DNA from 2 places in the Bradyrhizobium lablabi genome. Region 1 is predicted to be linked to the other one. Evidence: riboswitches for the same ligand, from Rfam matches in the RefSeq annotation. Region 1 holds a riboswitch; the other holds the start of a gene.
The links. Region 1 has a riboswitch for S-adenosylmethionine ahead of B5526_RS22495 (O-succinylhomoserine sulfhydrylase). Riboswitches for the same ligand answer to the same signal wherever they lie in the genome.

Region 1 (7,646 bases):
TGACGGAATCGCGGTGTCCACCATTCCGAAATACAGGAAGCCGAACAGGCCCACCGTCGCCGCGCCGATCAGATACATCTTCCTGCGCCCGATGCGGTCGGAGATGTGGCCCGACAGCGGGATGGTGACGAACGAGACACACGAGGCCGCCAGCACTGCGCTCAGGATCAGATCGCGCGACATGTGCAAGGTACCGACCGCGTAAGCGAAGATGAATGCGGTAAAGATATAGAACGGCGCTTGCTCGGAGATCCGCAGCAATGCCGAGAGGATGATCTCTTTCGGATGCTTCTTGAACACCTCGATGATAGGGGTCTTCTCGATCTTCCTGTTGTCCAGCAGCTGCTGGAACACCGGCGTCTCAAGGATGCCAAGGCGAATCCATAGTCCGACCCCGACGAGAACAATCGAGAGCGCGAATGGAAGCCGCCAGCCCCAGGTGTTGAACTGGTCGCCCGTCAACCGGCTGAATGCGAGGACGGCAAGGTTTGACAGGAACAGGCCGCACGGCACGCCGAATTGCGGCCAGGATGCCACCAAGCCGCGTTGACCATGGGTACGCGACCATTCCATCGCCAGCAGCACGGATCCGCCCCATTCGCCGCCGACGCCGATGCCCTGAAGCATCCGCAACACCGTGAGGATGACCGCGCCCCAGATGCCGATTGATGCGTAGGTAGGCACGAAGGCGATGAGGAAGGTTGCGATACCCATGAACAGAAGCGTGGCGATGAGTGTCGCCTTGCGGCCGATGCGATCACCGTAATGACCAAATATCGCCGCGCCGATCGGACGCCCGACGAAGCCGATGAAATAGGTACCAAAGGCCGCGAGCGTCGCCGTTAGAGCATCTTCGTTGGGAAAGTAGAGCTTGCCAAAGATGAGCCCTGCAGCCGTGCCGTAAAGGAAGAAGTCGTACCATTCGATGGCAGTGCCGATCGTTGATGCGACGACCGCCTTGCGCAACTGCGCACTATGCTCGGATGCGGACAACGTCCCATGTGTGATTGCCATGGCCATTGAATTATCCCCTCGCTGGTTGTTTTTCCTTGCCCCGTAGGAACCAGTTCTCCGAGGTTCCTTTTGCGTCGATGCTACAATCAGGCCGGGGTGACCGAAAGGCGCATTTCGTCGAAGGCCCTAGCAATGCTGCATCGCAGGAGAATTGCGCGGCTGGCTATACCCGAAAATGCTTGCTCAGCTTCAGGCCCTGGGCCTGATAGTTGGAGCCGATGCGCTGGCCGTACAAGGCGTCAGGCCGCGCCAGCATTTTTTCGTAGACCAGGCGGCCGACGATCTGGCCGTGCTCGAGGATGAACGGCACCTCGCGCGAGCGCACTTCCAGCACCGCACGGGAACCTTGTCCGCCGGCCCCTGCATAACCGAAACCGGGATCGAAGAAGCCCGCATAATGCACGCGAAACTCGCCAACCAGCGGATCGAACGGCACCATCTCCGCGGCGTAATCCGGCGGCACCTGGACGGCTTCTTTCGATGCGAGAATATAGAATTCGCCGGGATCGAGAATGAGGCTGCCGTCAGGCCGGGCCGAAATCGCTTCCCAGAATTCATCGACCGCGTAGCCGCCGCGGCGGTCGATATCGACCACGCCGGTATGGCGCTTGGCGCGATAGCCGACAAAGCCGTTGGCGTTTTCGCCGGAAAGGTCGACGCTGAGCGCCACGCCATTGGCGAGATCGGCGTCATCGATATCGACCAGCCGCTCCAGATCGTGCAGCGCATCGAGCTCGTCGGCGTTGAGGATGGCATCGCCAGTGCGGAAACGCACTTGCGACAGCCGCGATCCCTCGCGCAGCAACACCGGGAAAGTCTTTGGGCTGATCTCGGCATAGAGCGGGCCGTGATAGCCGGCACCGATCATGTCGAACCGCCGCGTGCCGTCAGCGATCACGCGGGTGAACACGTCCAATCGCCCGGTCGAGCTTTTCGGGTTGGCGGCGGCGACGATTTCCGGCGGCAGCGCGAGCGACTCCAGTAGCGGCACGATGTAGACGCAGTTGGTTTCCAGCACCGCGCCGTCGGTGAGATCGATTTCGTGCAGCTTCAATTCGTCGATGCGCTCGGCCACCGTCGCGCCCGGCCCCGGCAAGAAACTCGCCCGCACCCGATAGGCGATGTCGCCAAGGCGGAGGTCGAGGCTCGCGGGCTGGATCTGGCTTTCGACAAAGGGATAGGCCGGCAGGATCAGGCCGGCGTCGGCCATCGCCGCGATCATGCGGTCGGGCAGAATGCCGTTGGCGTCGGGTTGAAGCGTGAACGACACGATTAAGGTCCTTGAAGCGGCTTTCGCCATCCAGACGCTGAAAATAGGGCCTTTTACCGGTTATCCGATGGCCGCCTTGACGGAAAGGGCGCGAGCGAATAAGAGCATGACTTATCCCGTGGTGATTTGAGCCGGCCGGCTTGCAGCCACGTTAAATAAGTCGCTAAACAGGCCGGGGACACGTGTGATCCCGGCCCAATGGAATTTTCCAGGCCGGTTTTTTTGTGACCATTTTTGAAGGTGGTCACGATGGAGGTCACATGTCTGAGTCTGCCGCATCCAAATCGTCCACCGCCCGCTACCGCCCCGAAACAAGGCTGGTCCATTCCGGCACCCTTCGCTCGCAATTCGGCGAGACCTCCGAGGCGATGTTTCTCACGCAAGGGTATGTCTACGACAGCGCCGAGCAATGCGAGGCGCGCTTCAAGGGCGAGGACCCCGGCTACATCTATTCGCGCTATTCCAATCCGACGATTGCGATGTTCGAACGCCGCATGATCGAGCTCGAGGGCGCCGAAGCCGGCCGCTCGACCGCGACCGGCATGGCCGCGGTGACGACGGCGGTGCTGGCCCCCCTGAAAGCCGGCGATCATGTGGTGGCCTCCAAGGCGATGTTCGGATCGTGCCGCTATGTGGTGGAAGACCTGTTGCCGCGCTACGGCATTGCGTCCACGCTGGTCGACGGCCTCGATCTCGACCAGTGGAAGAAGGCGATGCGGCCGAACACCAGGAGCTGTTTTCTCGAAAGCCCGACCAATCCGACACTCGACGTGCTCGATATCTCCTCTATCGCGGAAATCGCCCATCAAGCCGGCGCGCGGCTGATCGTCGACAATGTGTTTGCGACGCCGATCTGGCAGAGCCCGCTTGCACTCGGCGCCGACGTCGTGGTGTATTCCGCGACCAAGCACATCGACGGCCAGGGCCGCTGCCTCGGCGGCATGATCTTGAGCTCCGAAGCGTTCATTGCCGAGCACCTGCATAACTTCATGCGTCAGACCGGGCCGTCGCTGTCGCCGTTCAACGCCTGGGTGCTGTTGAAGGGATTGGAGACGCTTGCGGTGCGCGTGCGCGCCCAGACCGACACAGCCGCGAAGGTCGCGGATGCGCTGGCGCGACACCCAAAAATCTCGCGGCTGATCTATCCCGGCCGCGCCGATCATCCGCAGGCCGATTTGGTCAAGAAGCAGATGCGCGCCGGCTCGACGCTGGTCGGCTTCGAGGTCAAGGGCGGCAAGGCGGCGGCGTTCCGCTGCCTCAACGCGCTGAAGGTTTCGCGCATCTCCAACAATCTCGGCGACGCCAAGAGCCTCGTCACCCATCCGGCCACCACCACGCATCAGCGGCTGACACCGGAAGCGCGCGCCGAACTCGGCATCAGCGAAGGTTTTGTCAGGTTCTCGGCCGGGCTCGAACATCCCGATGATCTGATCGAGGATTTGCAGGCGGCGCTGGAGCAGGCGTGAGGCGAATACGAAAAATCCGTCGTCGTCCCTGCGAAAGCAGGGACCCATAACCACCGATGCTCGTTGCGAGCGAAGCCGTCGCCCACTTTCTTCCCACGGCTCCGCCGCGGCGTATGGGTCCCTGCGTTCGCAGGGACGACGATTGTAAATGGTGCCGCCATAACCTCACATCGGCCGATACCTCTGCACGGCGGCGGGGACGTTGACGCCGAGCTTGATCTGGCCGACCGACTTGATGATGTCGTCGCCGAGCAGTTGCGCGAAGCAGGCGTAGCCCCAGTCATTCATGTGCAGCCCGTCGGCAATGACAAAGCTCTCGACCGGGAGCGCCTGCTTCTCGTGCCATTCGCGCATCACCTCGAAGCGCGGGAAAATGCCGACATGGCGCAACGCGGCGACCTTGCCGAGCAGCCCGACCATCTTGCTCGCGCTTTCGGCGCGCTCGGTCACCCGCGGAGAATATTGCGGATCGACCAGCACCACATCGGCACCCGTGGCCTGAATGCGCGCGACGCCCTCCTCCACCATCTTGGCGGTCTCGGCGGGATCGAGATTGCGCAGTACGGCGTTGGTGCCGACCTGCCAGATCACGAGATCCGGCTTCGCATCGATCACCTCCGCCTGCAGCCGCTTCATCATCTCGGGCGCATCATCGCCACCCCTGCCGCGATTGAGAACGGTGATGTCGGCGCCCGGATATTGCCGGCGCAGCTGCGCGGCCAGCCGGTTGGGATAGGCGTATTCGGGTGACGACGTGCCGTAGCCCTGCGTCGAAGACGATCCGAAGGCGACGATCACCACCGGCTGCCCCGCAGCGAGCTTGCCCGCCACATGCGGCAGCGAGCCCATCGACTTGGCGCCGCCCTTCGGCGGCAGGCACGGCACGCGGCCGAAAATATCGCCGGCCGATTTCGCGGCCTGTTTTGCCTTTTCTACCGCCTTGGTGGTGAGGCTCTTTTGCTGCGACGGATCTGGCTGGTCGACGGCTGCGCCATTGCCGGTGCCGTTCGTCTGCGCGGCAGGCGGCTGGGTGCTGTCAGGTTTGGCGCTATCGGATTTGGCAACGTCGGATTGCGTCGGCTGCCGGGCGGCCTGGGCCGCTTGCGCGCGCGCAGGCGGCGTCGAGGCCGGCGACAGCAGGGTAAGCGCCGCGGCGGCGCATACGGCCAGCGATGTCGTTCGGAAGAAAGGGCGGGCAAGACTCATCAACACTCAGTCCTCATTAACGCTAAATCCTCAATTCTGCTGGGCTGGGCCGAGATGGGCGGCGTCGATGATGAATTTCGACAGCGCCCGGCCAAGGCAATCGTGCACGCGCTTGGCGAGTTCGATGCCATGAAACGTGCTGAACAGATCGAAATCGCCCTGCTCGTTCCACTGGCGCATGATCGCGAAGCGGTCGAACAGCGGAACGTCGTGCTGCTGCGCCACCACGCGCATATTATCTAGGTATGGCGGCGCGGAAATCATGGTCTCGGTACGCGGGCTATATTGCAAATTCATCAGGATCACGTCGGCACCCGCATTTTGCATCGCAGCAACCCCTTCGTCGACGGCGCTGCGAAAATCCTCGGGATCGACCGATCGCACCGCATCGACGGTGCCGGTCTGCCAGATAACCAGGGTAGGCTTTTTGCCTTCCAAAAGCTTGGCGAGGCCGGGGGCTAATTCTTCGGCGGTCTTCTTTACCTGCAGTTCTACGGACAGGTTGACCGTAACCGAGGGCAGCTTCTCGCGCAGCATCGCCTGCAGCCGGTCCGGATAGGCCAATCCCTCGGCGGTGTTGAGGGTCGACGAGCGGCTCCCGATCACCAGAATATCCAGCAAATGGCGGCTCTTTACGGCCTCCGTGACCTTGGGAAGCGCGCTATCGGTCGCGAGCAGGTATTCCGGGACCTCGCAGCTTTGCGGCGCATCTCCGGGGCGCGCAGGCGTATCTTGGGCGCGCGCAGGCGCATCCTGGGCGGGCGCGGGGGCATCTTCGGCGCGCGCGGGCGCCGCGGTCAAAAGACCGGCCAACAGCATCAGGCCCAGGATGGCTCCTGAGTTCATCAACCCCCTCCTGCCAAATCAGCATTGCCGCCGGTGCTTTTTGTGCGTGAGGCACCCTTGTCGGCGGAGTGCTTGTACCACGAAATAACCCAGGCCACGGCGCACATGATCAGGATTCCGGAAATACTGATAACGAAATGCAGTGCTGCACCGCCGGAAACCTCGGCAAGGACAAAATGCCCGGCAAACGCCAGGAAGACACCGAGGCAGAAAATCTCAAGGGAATGCTGCCCGCACAGGATCAGCGGCTTGAGCCAGGGCGATTTCAATCCGGGCCAGTCCCTCGGCAGGAAACGCACAGTGATCGCCGCCAGCGCCAGAAAATGCGCGAACCGCAGCACGTCGAGATCGGTCTTGTCGATCGGATACATCCATTGTTCGAGTAGCCGCGGCATCAGATGGTTCAATTGCGGGATGTACCAGGTCAGCGTCACCAAGAACGCCGCGAACAGATAGGCAAAAGAAATCCACAGCGTGACCGGCGAGGAGAGAAGCCGCGTCATCCGCTTGGCGCCGCTGAGCGCGCACCAGGCGCCGAATACGAACAATAATTGCCAGGCGAGCGGGTTGAAGGCCCAGTAGCCGTTCGGATAGGCCGACAGATACCAGTCATAATGCCAGGTCAGGGCATACAGCAGAACCGAGAGCGCCAGCGCGATGTCGGCCTTCCATCTCATCAGCCACAGGATCACGGGGAGAAACAGCATCAGCACGATATAGAGCGGCAGCACGTCCATGTTGACGGGCCGGAATCGCAACAGCAGCGCCTGGACGATGGTGGCGTCGGGCTGTTTCAAGAAATCCATGATCCCCATTTCTTCGGAATAAAGCGGGTTCTCGAAACTGGTGGCGACATAGGAAATCTCCGCCAGAAAGATCGTGAACAGGAACACATGCGCGACATAGATCTGCCAGACCCGGCGCAGGATGCGCGCGGTCGCGACCACGAAGCCGACCTCCAGCATGGCGCGGCCGTAGACAAAGGCCGCGGTGTAGCCGGAGATGAAGATGAAGATTTCGGTGGCGTCGCTGAAGCCGTAATTGCGGAGCGTGAACCAGGTCAGGATATTGGGCGGCAGGTGGTCGATGAAGATCAGCCACAGCGCGAGCCCTCGAAACAGATCGAGCCGCAATTCGCGCTCGCCGCCCACAGGAAGCGAGAACGTCGGCAGCGCCGGCGCAGCTGCAGCGTCGGAGGCAAGCGCAGCCGCCTGCGTCGCGAGCGGTGGTCCGGCGATTCGATCGGCAATTGACGTCATCTGGCACCGGTTTTGGGCAGTCGCGTTGCGCACTTGCCCGGCACGAAAGCTTGCTTCGGCCGATAGTATCGGCCCTGCAGTTGCAAGCAAGCGACGCGGGCCGCGGCCGCGCGGGAGCGCTTTAGGTTGGAACTGTGTTGAAACGGCGATCTTAAGATTTCTGCCCGCGGGGATGCCGCCATGCCGGGCGGGCGATTGGTTCCGCGCGAACTTTTCGCTAAGATGCCGCCTTGAGGATTCTGGAACATCGTACGCATGTACCGCGCCGTTACCCGCCAGATCGAAGTCACCGTCGAGCCGCATTTCATGCCGGACCGCTCGTCGGTCGAAAAGCATGAATATTTCTGGTCCTACACCATCGTCATCACCAATAACGGCGAGGAGACGGTACAACTGCTGAGCCGGTTCTGGATCATCACCGACGCCTCAGGCCACAAAAAAGAAGTTCCCGGCAAGGGCGTGGTCGGCGAGCAGCCGGTGCTCGCCCCGGGCGAGCGCTTCGAATATACCAGCGGCGTGCCGCTTCCGACCACGTCCGGCTTCATGACCGGGCGCTATCAAATGGTGAGCGAGAGCGGCGAGCGG
Region 2 (7,646 bases), 380 kb from region 1:
CGCGGATTCGGTTCACCGCATCGACGATATGGGCCGGGCCGAACATCCAGCCGATCCGCAGAGCCGCCAGCCCGTGGATTTTTGAGAACGTGTGGGTCATCACCGTGTTGTCGGTGGTGGCCACGAGCTCAATGCCGAGCTCGTAGTCGTTGCGCGACACGTAATCGGAATAGGCGGCGTCGAGCACCAGCAGCACATGCGGCGGCAGTCCTGCGCGCAACCGCTTGACCTCGTCGAACGGCAGATAGGTGCCGGTCGGGTTATTCGGATTGGCAAGCCACACGAGTTTTGTGCGCGGCGTGACCCGTTCCAGGATGGCATCGACATCGGCGGTAAAGTTGGTCTCGGGCGCGACCACATTGGCGGCGCCGTTCGCCTTGGTGGCGATCGGATACACCAGAAAACCGTGGGTGGTGGAGATCGCCTCGTCGCCATGGCCGAGATAGACATGCGCCAGCAGGTTGAGGATTTCGTCCGAGCCGGCGCCGCAGATGATGCGATCGGGATCGAGGCCGAAGGCGCGGCCGATCGCCTCGCGCAGCACCCGCGAGGTGCCTTCCGGATAGTCCTCCAGATGCGAAGCCGCTTCCTTGTAGACGGCAATCGCCTTCGGCGAAGGCCCGAACGGGGTCTCGTTGGCCGACAGCTTGAACACCTTGCGGCCCGGCTCCGGCACCGGGCTCTTGCCGGGCGTGTAGGGCGCAATATCGAGAATGCCGGGGTTCGGCACGGGACGGGACATCTTCAGCTCCGGGGTATTCAGGGCGGCTTTTACGATCTGGCAGCCCCGTTCGGGGGCACCGTATAGCGCGTTGCATGGCTGCCGACGAGGGCCGATGAACGCACCGACGCGCCGGCCTCGATCAGCGCCGACTTGATCTTTTCCAGGCTGCCTGGGGCAACCGACACCAAGAGCGCCGCGCCATCGAAGGCGGTATCCGGCACCGCGACGATTTCGGCCAGCGGCGACAGCGCGCGGGCAACCTCGGCATTCCACCCCGAGACCCGCACGCTCCACATCTCGACCTCGGTCACCATGGCGCTGTCGGCGACCCGCGACACCACGAACACCGGCAGCGCCGCCGGATGATCGGCGCGCTCGACGAACGGCAGCCGCGCGGTGACTTTCGGCGCGCCGCTCGTTTCAAGCGCGATCCACCACGGGGTGTGGCTGGAGGTGGCCGAGACCAGCGCCAGATCGCCCTTCGATCTCGCCACCGCCTCGACGGCCGCCGAGGCGCTGAAATGCGCGACATAGGGCACGGTGAAGCCGAAATGAAACCGCGCCGAATCCCGCATCGCGGGCTCGCTCGCCGAAATATCGGCATGCACCGAGAACGGCGCCTGGACATAGGTGAACGTCGAGATGATGACGCGCCAGATGCTCTCGACGGTGTCGAGCGGCAGGATGCCGCGGTGGCGCTCGACCAGGCGCCGCATCATGTCGGCCTCGCGCGCCGGACGGAAGGCTGAGCCGACCTCCTGGGTCTGCTTCACCTGGATCAGCCGGTCGATGATGTCGCCGCGCTGCATCAACAGGCTGTGGACCTGCGCATCGATCGTGTCGATCTCTTTGCGCAGCACCTCGAGCGAGGGCGGGGCGGGGGGCGATGGAGGCATCTTCAGACCTTAAAGCAAGCGCCGCCAACCGGCAGGCAACGAGCATTGATTAGGTAAGCCGATCGCTAAATGCAAAGAAAACGTTGCGAGTTTTGGGCCATGGGGGCGATTGGAGCCCCGCGTCAGCCAGAGGCTTGCCTTGACGAGAGGCAGTCAGGTGACTAGTATTTAACCCATTCCGTGGTCATTTGAGCCGGCCGGCTTGCAGCCACGTTAAACAACTCGCTAAACAGGCCGGGGACACTTGTGATCCCGGTCGAACTTTTGTTCAGGCCGGGTTTTTTATGGCCTGATTTCCGGGGTGGCTTTTCGAAAAACCGCCTCAAGGAGGTCGGTAGTCAAGATGGTAAAAGTTCAGTCGGTACCAAGTCCGGCGATCCATGCCGACGAGCGGTCACAGGAGGCGGATCACCCGAGTTCGCAGCTCGCGCTGTTCGGCAAGGACCAGCCATTGCCGCTCGATTGCGGCATCGATCTCGCGCCGTTCCAGATCGCCTACCAGACCTATGGCGAACTCAACACGGAGCGTTCAAACGCCATTCTGGTGTGTCATGCGCTGACCGGCGATCAGCATGTCGCCAACATCCATCCGGTGACCGGCAAGCCGGGCTGGTGGGAAACCATGGTCGGTCCCGGCCGTCCGCTCGACACCGACAGCTATTTTATCATTTGCGCCAACGTGATCGGCGCCTGCATGGGTTCGACCGGACCGGCCTCGACCAATCCCGCGACCGGCAAATTGTGGGGGCTGGATTTCCCGATCATCACCATCCCCGACATGGTGCGCGCACAGGCGATGCTGCTGGATCGGTTGGGCATCGACACGCTGTTCTGTGTGGTCGGCGGCTCGATGGGCGGCATGCAGGCGCTGCAATGGACCGCGGCCTATCCCAATCGCGTGTTCTCGACATTGGCGATCGCCTGCAGCACGCGGCACTCGGCCCAGAACATCGCGTTTCATGAGCTCGGCCGGCAGGCGGTGATGGCCGATCCGGACTGGCACAATGGCCGCTACGCCGAAAAGGGTACCCATCCGCATCGCGGCCTCGGCGTTGCCCGGATGGCCGCCCATATCACCTATCTCTCGGATGCCGCCTTGCACCGCAAGTTCGGCCGGCGGATGCAAGACCGCGAGCTGCCGACATTCTCTTTCGACGCGGATTTCCAGGTCGAGAGCTATCTGCGTCATCAGGGGTCGTCGTTCGTCGAGCGCTTCGATGCCAACAGCTATCTCTATCTGACCCGGGCAATGGATTATTTCGACATCGCCGCCGATCATAATGGCGTGCTGGCGCAGGCGTTTCGCGGCATCAAGACACGGTTCTGCGTGGTGTCGTTCACCAGCGACTGGCTGTTTCCGACTTCGGAATCGCGGGCGCTGGTGCACGCGCTCAATGCCTCAAGCGCACGGGTGTCGTTCGCCGAGATCGAGACCGACCGCGGCCATGATGCCTTCCTGCTCGACGTGCCCGAATTTTTCGACATTTCGCGTGCGTTCCTGCAATCCGCGGGCACCGCGCGCGGCCTGACCAAGACAGGCGGCTGACATGACCACGCAGCAACAGGTCTTGCCGCTCACCGGCATCGTGGCGCGGGACAACGGCCATTATCGCGGCGATCATCTCTTGGTCGCGGAGATGGTCGAGCGCGGCTCGAAGGTGCTCGACGTCGGCTGCGGCGACGGCGATCTGCTGCAGCTCCTGGAAAGCCGCGGCATCGACGGGCGCGGCATCGAATTGTCGCGCGAGGGCGTCAACCGCTGCGTCGCCAAGGGTCTCGCGGTGGTGCAGGGCGACGCCGATACCGACCTGATCAACTATCCCGACGATGCCTTCGATTATGTGATCCTGTCGCAGACCCTGCAGGCGACGCGGCAGCCGCGCGTGGTGCTGGAGAATCTGTTGCGGATCGGACGGCGCGCCATCGTGTCGTTCCCAAATTTCGGCTTCTGGCGGATGCGGCTGCAATTACTGGTCGGCGGCCACATGCCGCGCACCGAAAATCTCCCCGCCACCTGGTACGACACGCCGAACATCCATTTCTGCACGATCAAGGATTTCGTCCAGCTCTGCGACGAGATCAACGTCAAGATGGAGCGCGCGGTCGCGCTCGATCTCTATGGCCGCCCGCTGCGGGTGAACCTGCCTTGGTGGTTCTGGAATATGTTCGGCGAGCAGGGCGTGTTTTTGCTGAGCCGGGCGGGGAAGGCGAAGTAGAGTCTTCGCAGAGCGAGCCGCGGACGCGGTGCACCTCTCCCGCTTGCGGGGGAGGTCGACGCGCTCGAAGAGCGCGGCGGGTGGGGGAAATCCCTCCGCGAACGCCAGCATCTGTTATGCGGCACCACCCCCACCCCAACCCTCCCCCGCGAAGAGCGGGAGAGGGCGCGCACCGTCCTCGTGGTGACGGTCAGGTCTGAACCATCATCGATCTCGGATCACGCACCGGCCAGCGGCCCGCTTCGGCGAGCGTGACAAAATGCTCGACCATTTCGTTGAACAATGCAGGCTCTTCCAGATTGAGCACGTGACCCGACTTCGGAAAGAACGCTAGCCCTGACGCCGGCAGGTGCTTCTTCAGGAACATGCTCGGCTCGACGCAATTGTCGTCCTCATCGCCGCAGATGATCAAGGTCGGCGTCGGCACTTTCCGGATCGCCTCGGTCAGGGTGTAGATCGAGGGCCGGCCGCCCTGAAAACTGCGCATGGTGTTGGCCGAGCCGTTTGAATCGTGCCGCGCCAGAGCATTGTAGAAATCCGCGTGCCCGCGCGGGTCCTTCAATAAAAATGGAATCCGGCTTGGCGCCTCGCGCGTCGCCTTTGCCACTTCCGCGGCGCCGATGCGATCGAACTCTTCGGCATTGGCCCGGCATTGCCTACGGAAGGCGTCGAGGTTTTCGAGGCTCGAGCCTGAACCGACGGCGGCCAGCGTCAGCGACAGCGCGCGCTCCGGCGCGTTCAGGCCGATCTGCAGCGACGAATAAGACCCCATCGACAGGCCGACGAAATGCGCTTTTTGGATCTTCAGATGATCGAGAACGGCCAGCGCATCGGTATAAAAGTGCTTGTAGGTGTAGACCTCGGCGGAAGCCGGTACGTCCGAGGGCGTGTAGCCGCGCGCGGAATAGGCGATGCAACGGTGGCCGCGCGAGAAGTAACGCATCTGCGGCTCCCAATTGGTGTGGTCGGCGGCGAATTCGTGCAGGAAGATGATCGGCGTTCCCTGGCCCGCCTCCTCGAAATAGAGGCGGACCTTATCGGCTGCGACGGCATAGGGCATTTGCTGTTCCTTCTGACGTTTCTTGTTTTGACGCGGTTCTCAAGCGGCCCTGAAAATCGCAGTTAATGCTCGCGGCTGCAATGAGGCAAAATCGATCGTTTTTCGTCATGAAATGATCGCGGAATGACCCCGGAACCGTTTCTGCACTGCCGCATCGCGTCTTGCTCTCGCCACATCACAACTCGCATACGAACGCCCGGATGTCGGCTGTCGCGGTGATTTCGAATGAGGTCGCTCGCGGTCGATGGGAAAACGGGGGGTGTGCTACAGAAGGAATGAGTATGCTTCAGTTGGTTGCGTTCCGCCGGTCGCTTGTTGCGCTGGCGTTGTGTTCGGCGGCGTTCGCCGCCTCGGCCTCTCCGGCTTCGGCAAGGTCCCACCATGGCGCAGGCCGTCACGCCGCCCATCACGCCAGACGACATTACGCTCATCGCTATTACCGGCACGTGGCGCGCGCGTCGCGCTGGGAGCGCGGCGTGGCGCAAATGCAGGCGCGCGGCTTTGGTGATACCAATGCGAGCCTGCCGTCGGGCGCGGCGTCCGGCGACATGGCCATGTCCAGCGGCTTCGGTTCGTCGAACGTCGTCGCTGAGGCGCGGCGTTACATCGGCGGCAATCCGACCGGGCGCGGCAGCCTGTGGTGCGCGCGCTTCATGAACATGGTGCTGCAGCATACGGGATATCGCGGCACCGGCTCCGACCTGGCGCGGTCGTTCGCCAATTACGGCCAGCGGGTGTCCGGACCGCAGATCGGCGCCATCGCCGTGATGGGCCGGCGCCGCGGCGGCCATGTCGGCGTGGTCAGCGGCATCGACGCCCAGGGCAATCCGATCGTGGTGTCGGGCAATAACGGCAACCGGGTCAGGGAAGCGCCGATCTCGCGCGGCCGGATCTATGCCTATGTGATGCCGACGAGCTGACCGCTGTTACCCTCTCCCCTTGCGGGAGAGGGGTTTTTTGTTGCACTCGTCACGTCCGAACGCGGCTGTTTGTCTTGTCGAATGGTTGTCGTTTCAGTTCGGCTCCTTCTGCAGTTAGATTGGATTTATCGCGGGACGTTGGTTCGGCCACGCACAGCGCTTGGTCCCGATCATTCATGGGATCGCTTTGCCGATGTTACTCGGTCCCAGGAACGTCCTTTGATTCCGTCGAGTCATTTTCAGTGACGATCAACGCAGGCGGTTCGTCATATCCTTTTCGGCTACTGTAAAAGACCAGCGCCATGAGACCGAACCCGACAGCCAGCGAAATAATCACCCCGAACGCCATCGCGGCGTAACCTGAGGTTGGCACGTCAGTGCCGCTTGCCAGTGTCCAGCCGAAATAGATGACAACGCCGGTGGCGACCAATAGCAACAGGAGCACGATCAAGATGATCCATGAACCAACGCCCATGCGAGCCGGCACCGTACTTGATGTGCGATCCTCGTTGCCGGTGCCTTCCATCTGAGAATCCTCCTGCCCAACCATTGCTATGGAGGACGGCGCTTGCTCATCATTCCGCTGGTGAGCGGGTTGCGCAATTGGCTAGCTCGCCAGCACTTCCCGCACGATCTTAGGCAAGAGGCGTCTGGCCGGCTCGCTCCGCCATAGTTCGCTGTCCGCCGAATACCGGCCGCCGCCCAGCACCGCGAACACCGCGATCATTGCGGCCCAAAACACCCCGAATTCGTAGCCTCCCTCCGGCAGCGCCCACACATAGCCGATCTGAAAATGTCCGCCCAACAACATGGACATCAGCAAATACACCGATCCGAGCAAGGCAACCGGGCGCGTGAAGAGTCCCAATGTGAGTCCGACGGCAGAAATGAGCTCGATCGCCCCGGCGAGAGCAACCTGTGCGGCGGGCATATGAATCCCCAGGGTCTCGAAGTAGAGCGTGTAGATCTTGAATTGAAAGGGGCCGCCGAGGATGTGACTCCCGAAATGCGGCACGAACATCAAGCCGACATAGACTCTGATGAAGGTCAGAGCCGACTCGTTGAGCGATACTTCCCGCGAATCCGACGATGTCGCGACAGATGCGGCCCGCAGCATAAATTGGACGAACACAAGAGCACCTAGGAACCAACCCAGAATCTCAAAGCCCGGCACGCCCGGACCCGTCGCGACCAGCAGGTCGAGATCATCGGGTTTCAAACCGGCGATACTGGCCGGAGGGTTCAAGCGCAGGATGCTGAACAAGCGCGAAACCACTGCGGTCGCCAGCGCCAACGCCGCAATAGAGATGAAAGAACCCCGCAGCTGCCAAATAGCGGAAATCAACAATAACGCCATCCAAACTGTGCTCGATGTGGCAAACCACGCGGTGACAGGTTGGGTGAGGATGACACTCAGGCCCCATCCGATCATGATGATCGCGACGACCAAAGTCACACGGCTCAGCCAACGCGCAGAGTTATCGATACGCATTGCACCTGTTCCGCTGCTGTACTTCGATTGGAGAGAGCTCACGATTTCGTCCTTTCGCGCTAACGACATCCTGCGATCTCCTGTTTTCCGCTCACTAGTCGACCTTGGCGACGCCCATTTCCTGCAGCAGCGTCAGATTGTCCTCGATGTGCCAATTGTCGGTGATGCGGCCGTTCTCGATCTTGACGAGGTCAGTGGCGATGAAGGGGACCGGCTGACCTTTGCCCTGTGTCTGCCCGAACCTGCCGGTGAAATGGCCGGTGAAGTTCATATGCACCGTGATATAGTTGCCGGCGACGATCATCTTCGCCACGGCGACCTTGAGGTCGGGCACGGCG

Region 2: another riboswitch for S-adenosylmethionine. It lies ahead of metX (homoserine O-acetyltransferase MetX); the one in region 1 lies ahead of B5526_RS22495 (O-succinylhomoserine sulfhydrylase).

The regions. Positions count from the first base shown of each region.
Region 1 covers NZ_LT670844.1:4,836,951-4,844,596, reverse strand. The annotation lists gene B5526_RS22505 (MFS transporter) at 1-1,020, opposite strand, end outside; gene B5526_RS22500 (2'-deoxycytidine 5'-triphosphate deaminase) at 1,178-2,314, opposite strand; gene B5526_RS38470 (hypothetical protein) at 2,274-2,414, shown strand; SAM riboswitch at 2,393-2,472, shown strand; gene B5526_RS22495 (O-succinylhomoserine sulfhydrylase) at 2,545-3,750, shown strand; gene B5526_RS22490 (SGNH/GDSL hydrolase family protein) at 3,916-4,956, opposite strand; gene B5526_RS22485 (SGNH/GDSL hydrolase family protein) at 4,987-5,802, opposite strand; gene B5526_RS22480 (OpgC domain-containing protein) at 5,802-7,061, opposite strand; gene apaG (Co2+/Mg2+ efflux protein ApaG) at 7,317-7,646, shown strand, end outside.
Region 2 covers NZ_LT670844.1:5,211,957-5,219,602, forward strand. The annotation lists gene B5526_RS24325 (pyridoxal phosphate-dependent aminotransferase) at 1-742, opposite strand, end outside; gene B5526_RS24330 (chorismate mutase) at 772-1,620, opposite strand; SAM riboswitch at 1,791-1,870, shown strand; gene metX (homoserine O-acetyltransferase MetX) at 1,964-3,166, shown strand; gene metW (methionine biosynthesis protein MetW) at 3,168-3,836, shown strand; gene B5526_RS24345 (alpha/beta fold hydrolase) at 4,027-4,896, opposite strand; gene B5526_RS24350 (TIGR02594 family protein) at 5,178-5,816, shown strand; gene B5526_RS24355 (hypothetical protein) at 6,013-6,342, opposite strand; gene B5526_RS24360 (DoxX family protein) at 6,424-7,308, opposite strand; gene B5526_RS24365 (ester cyclase) at 7,403-7,646, opposite strand, start outside.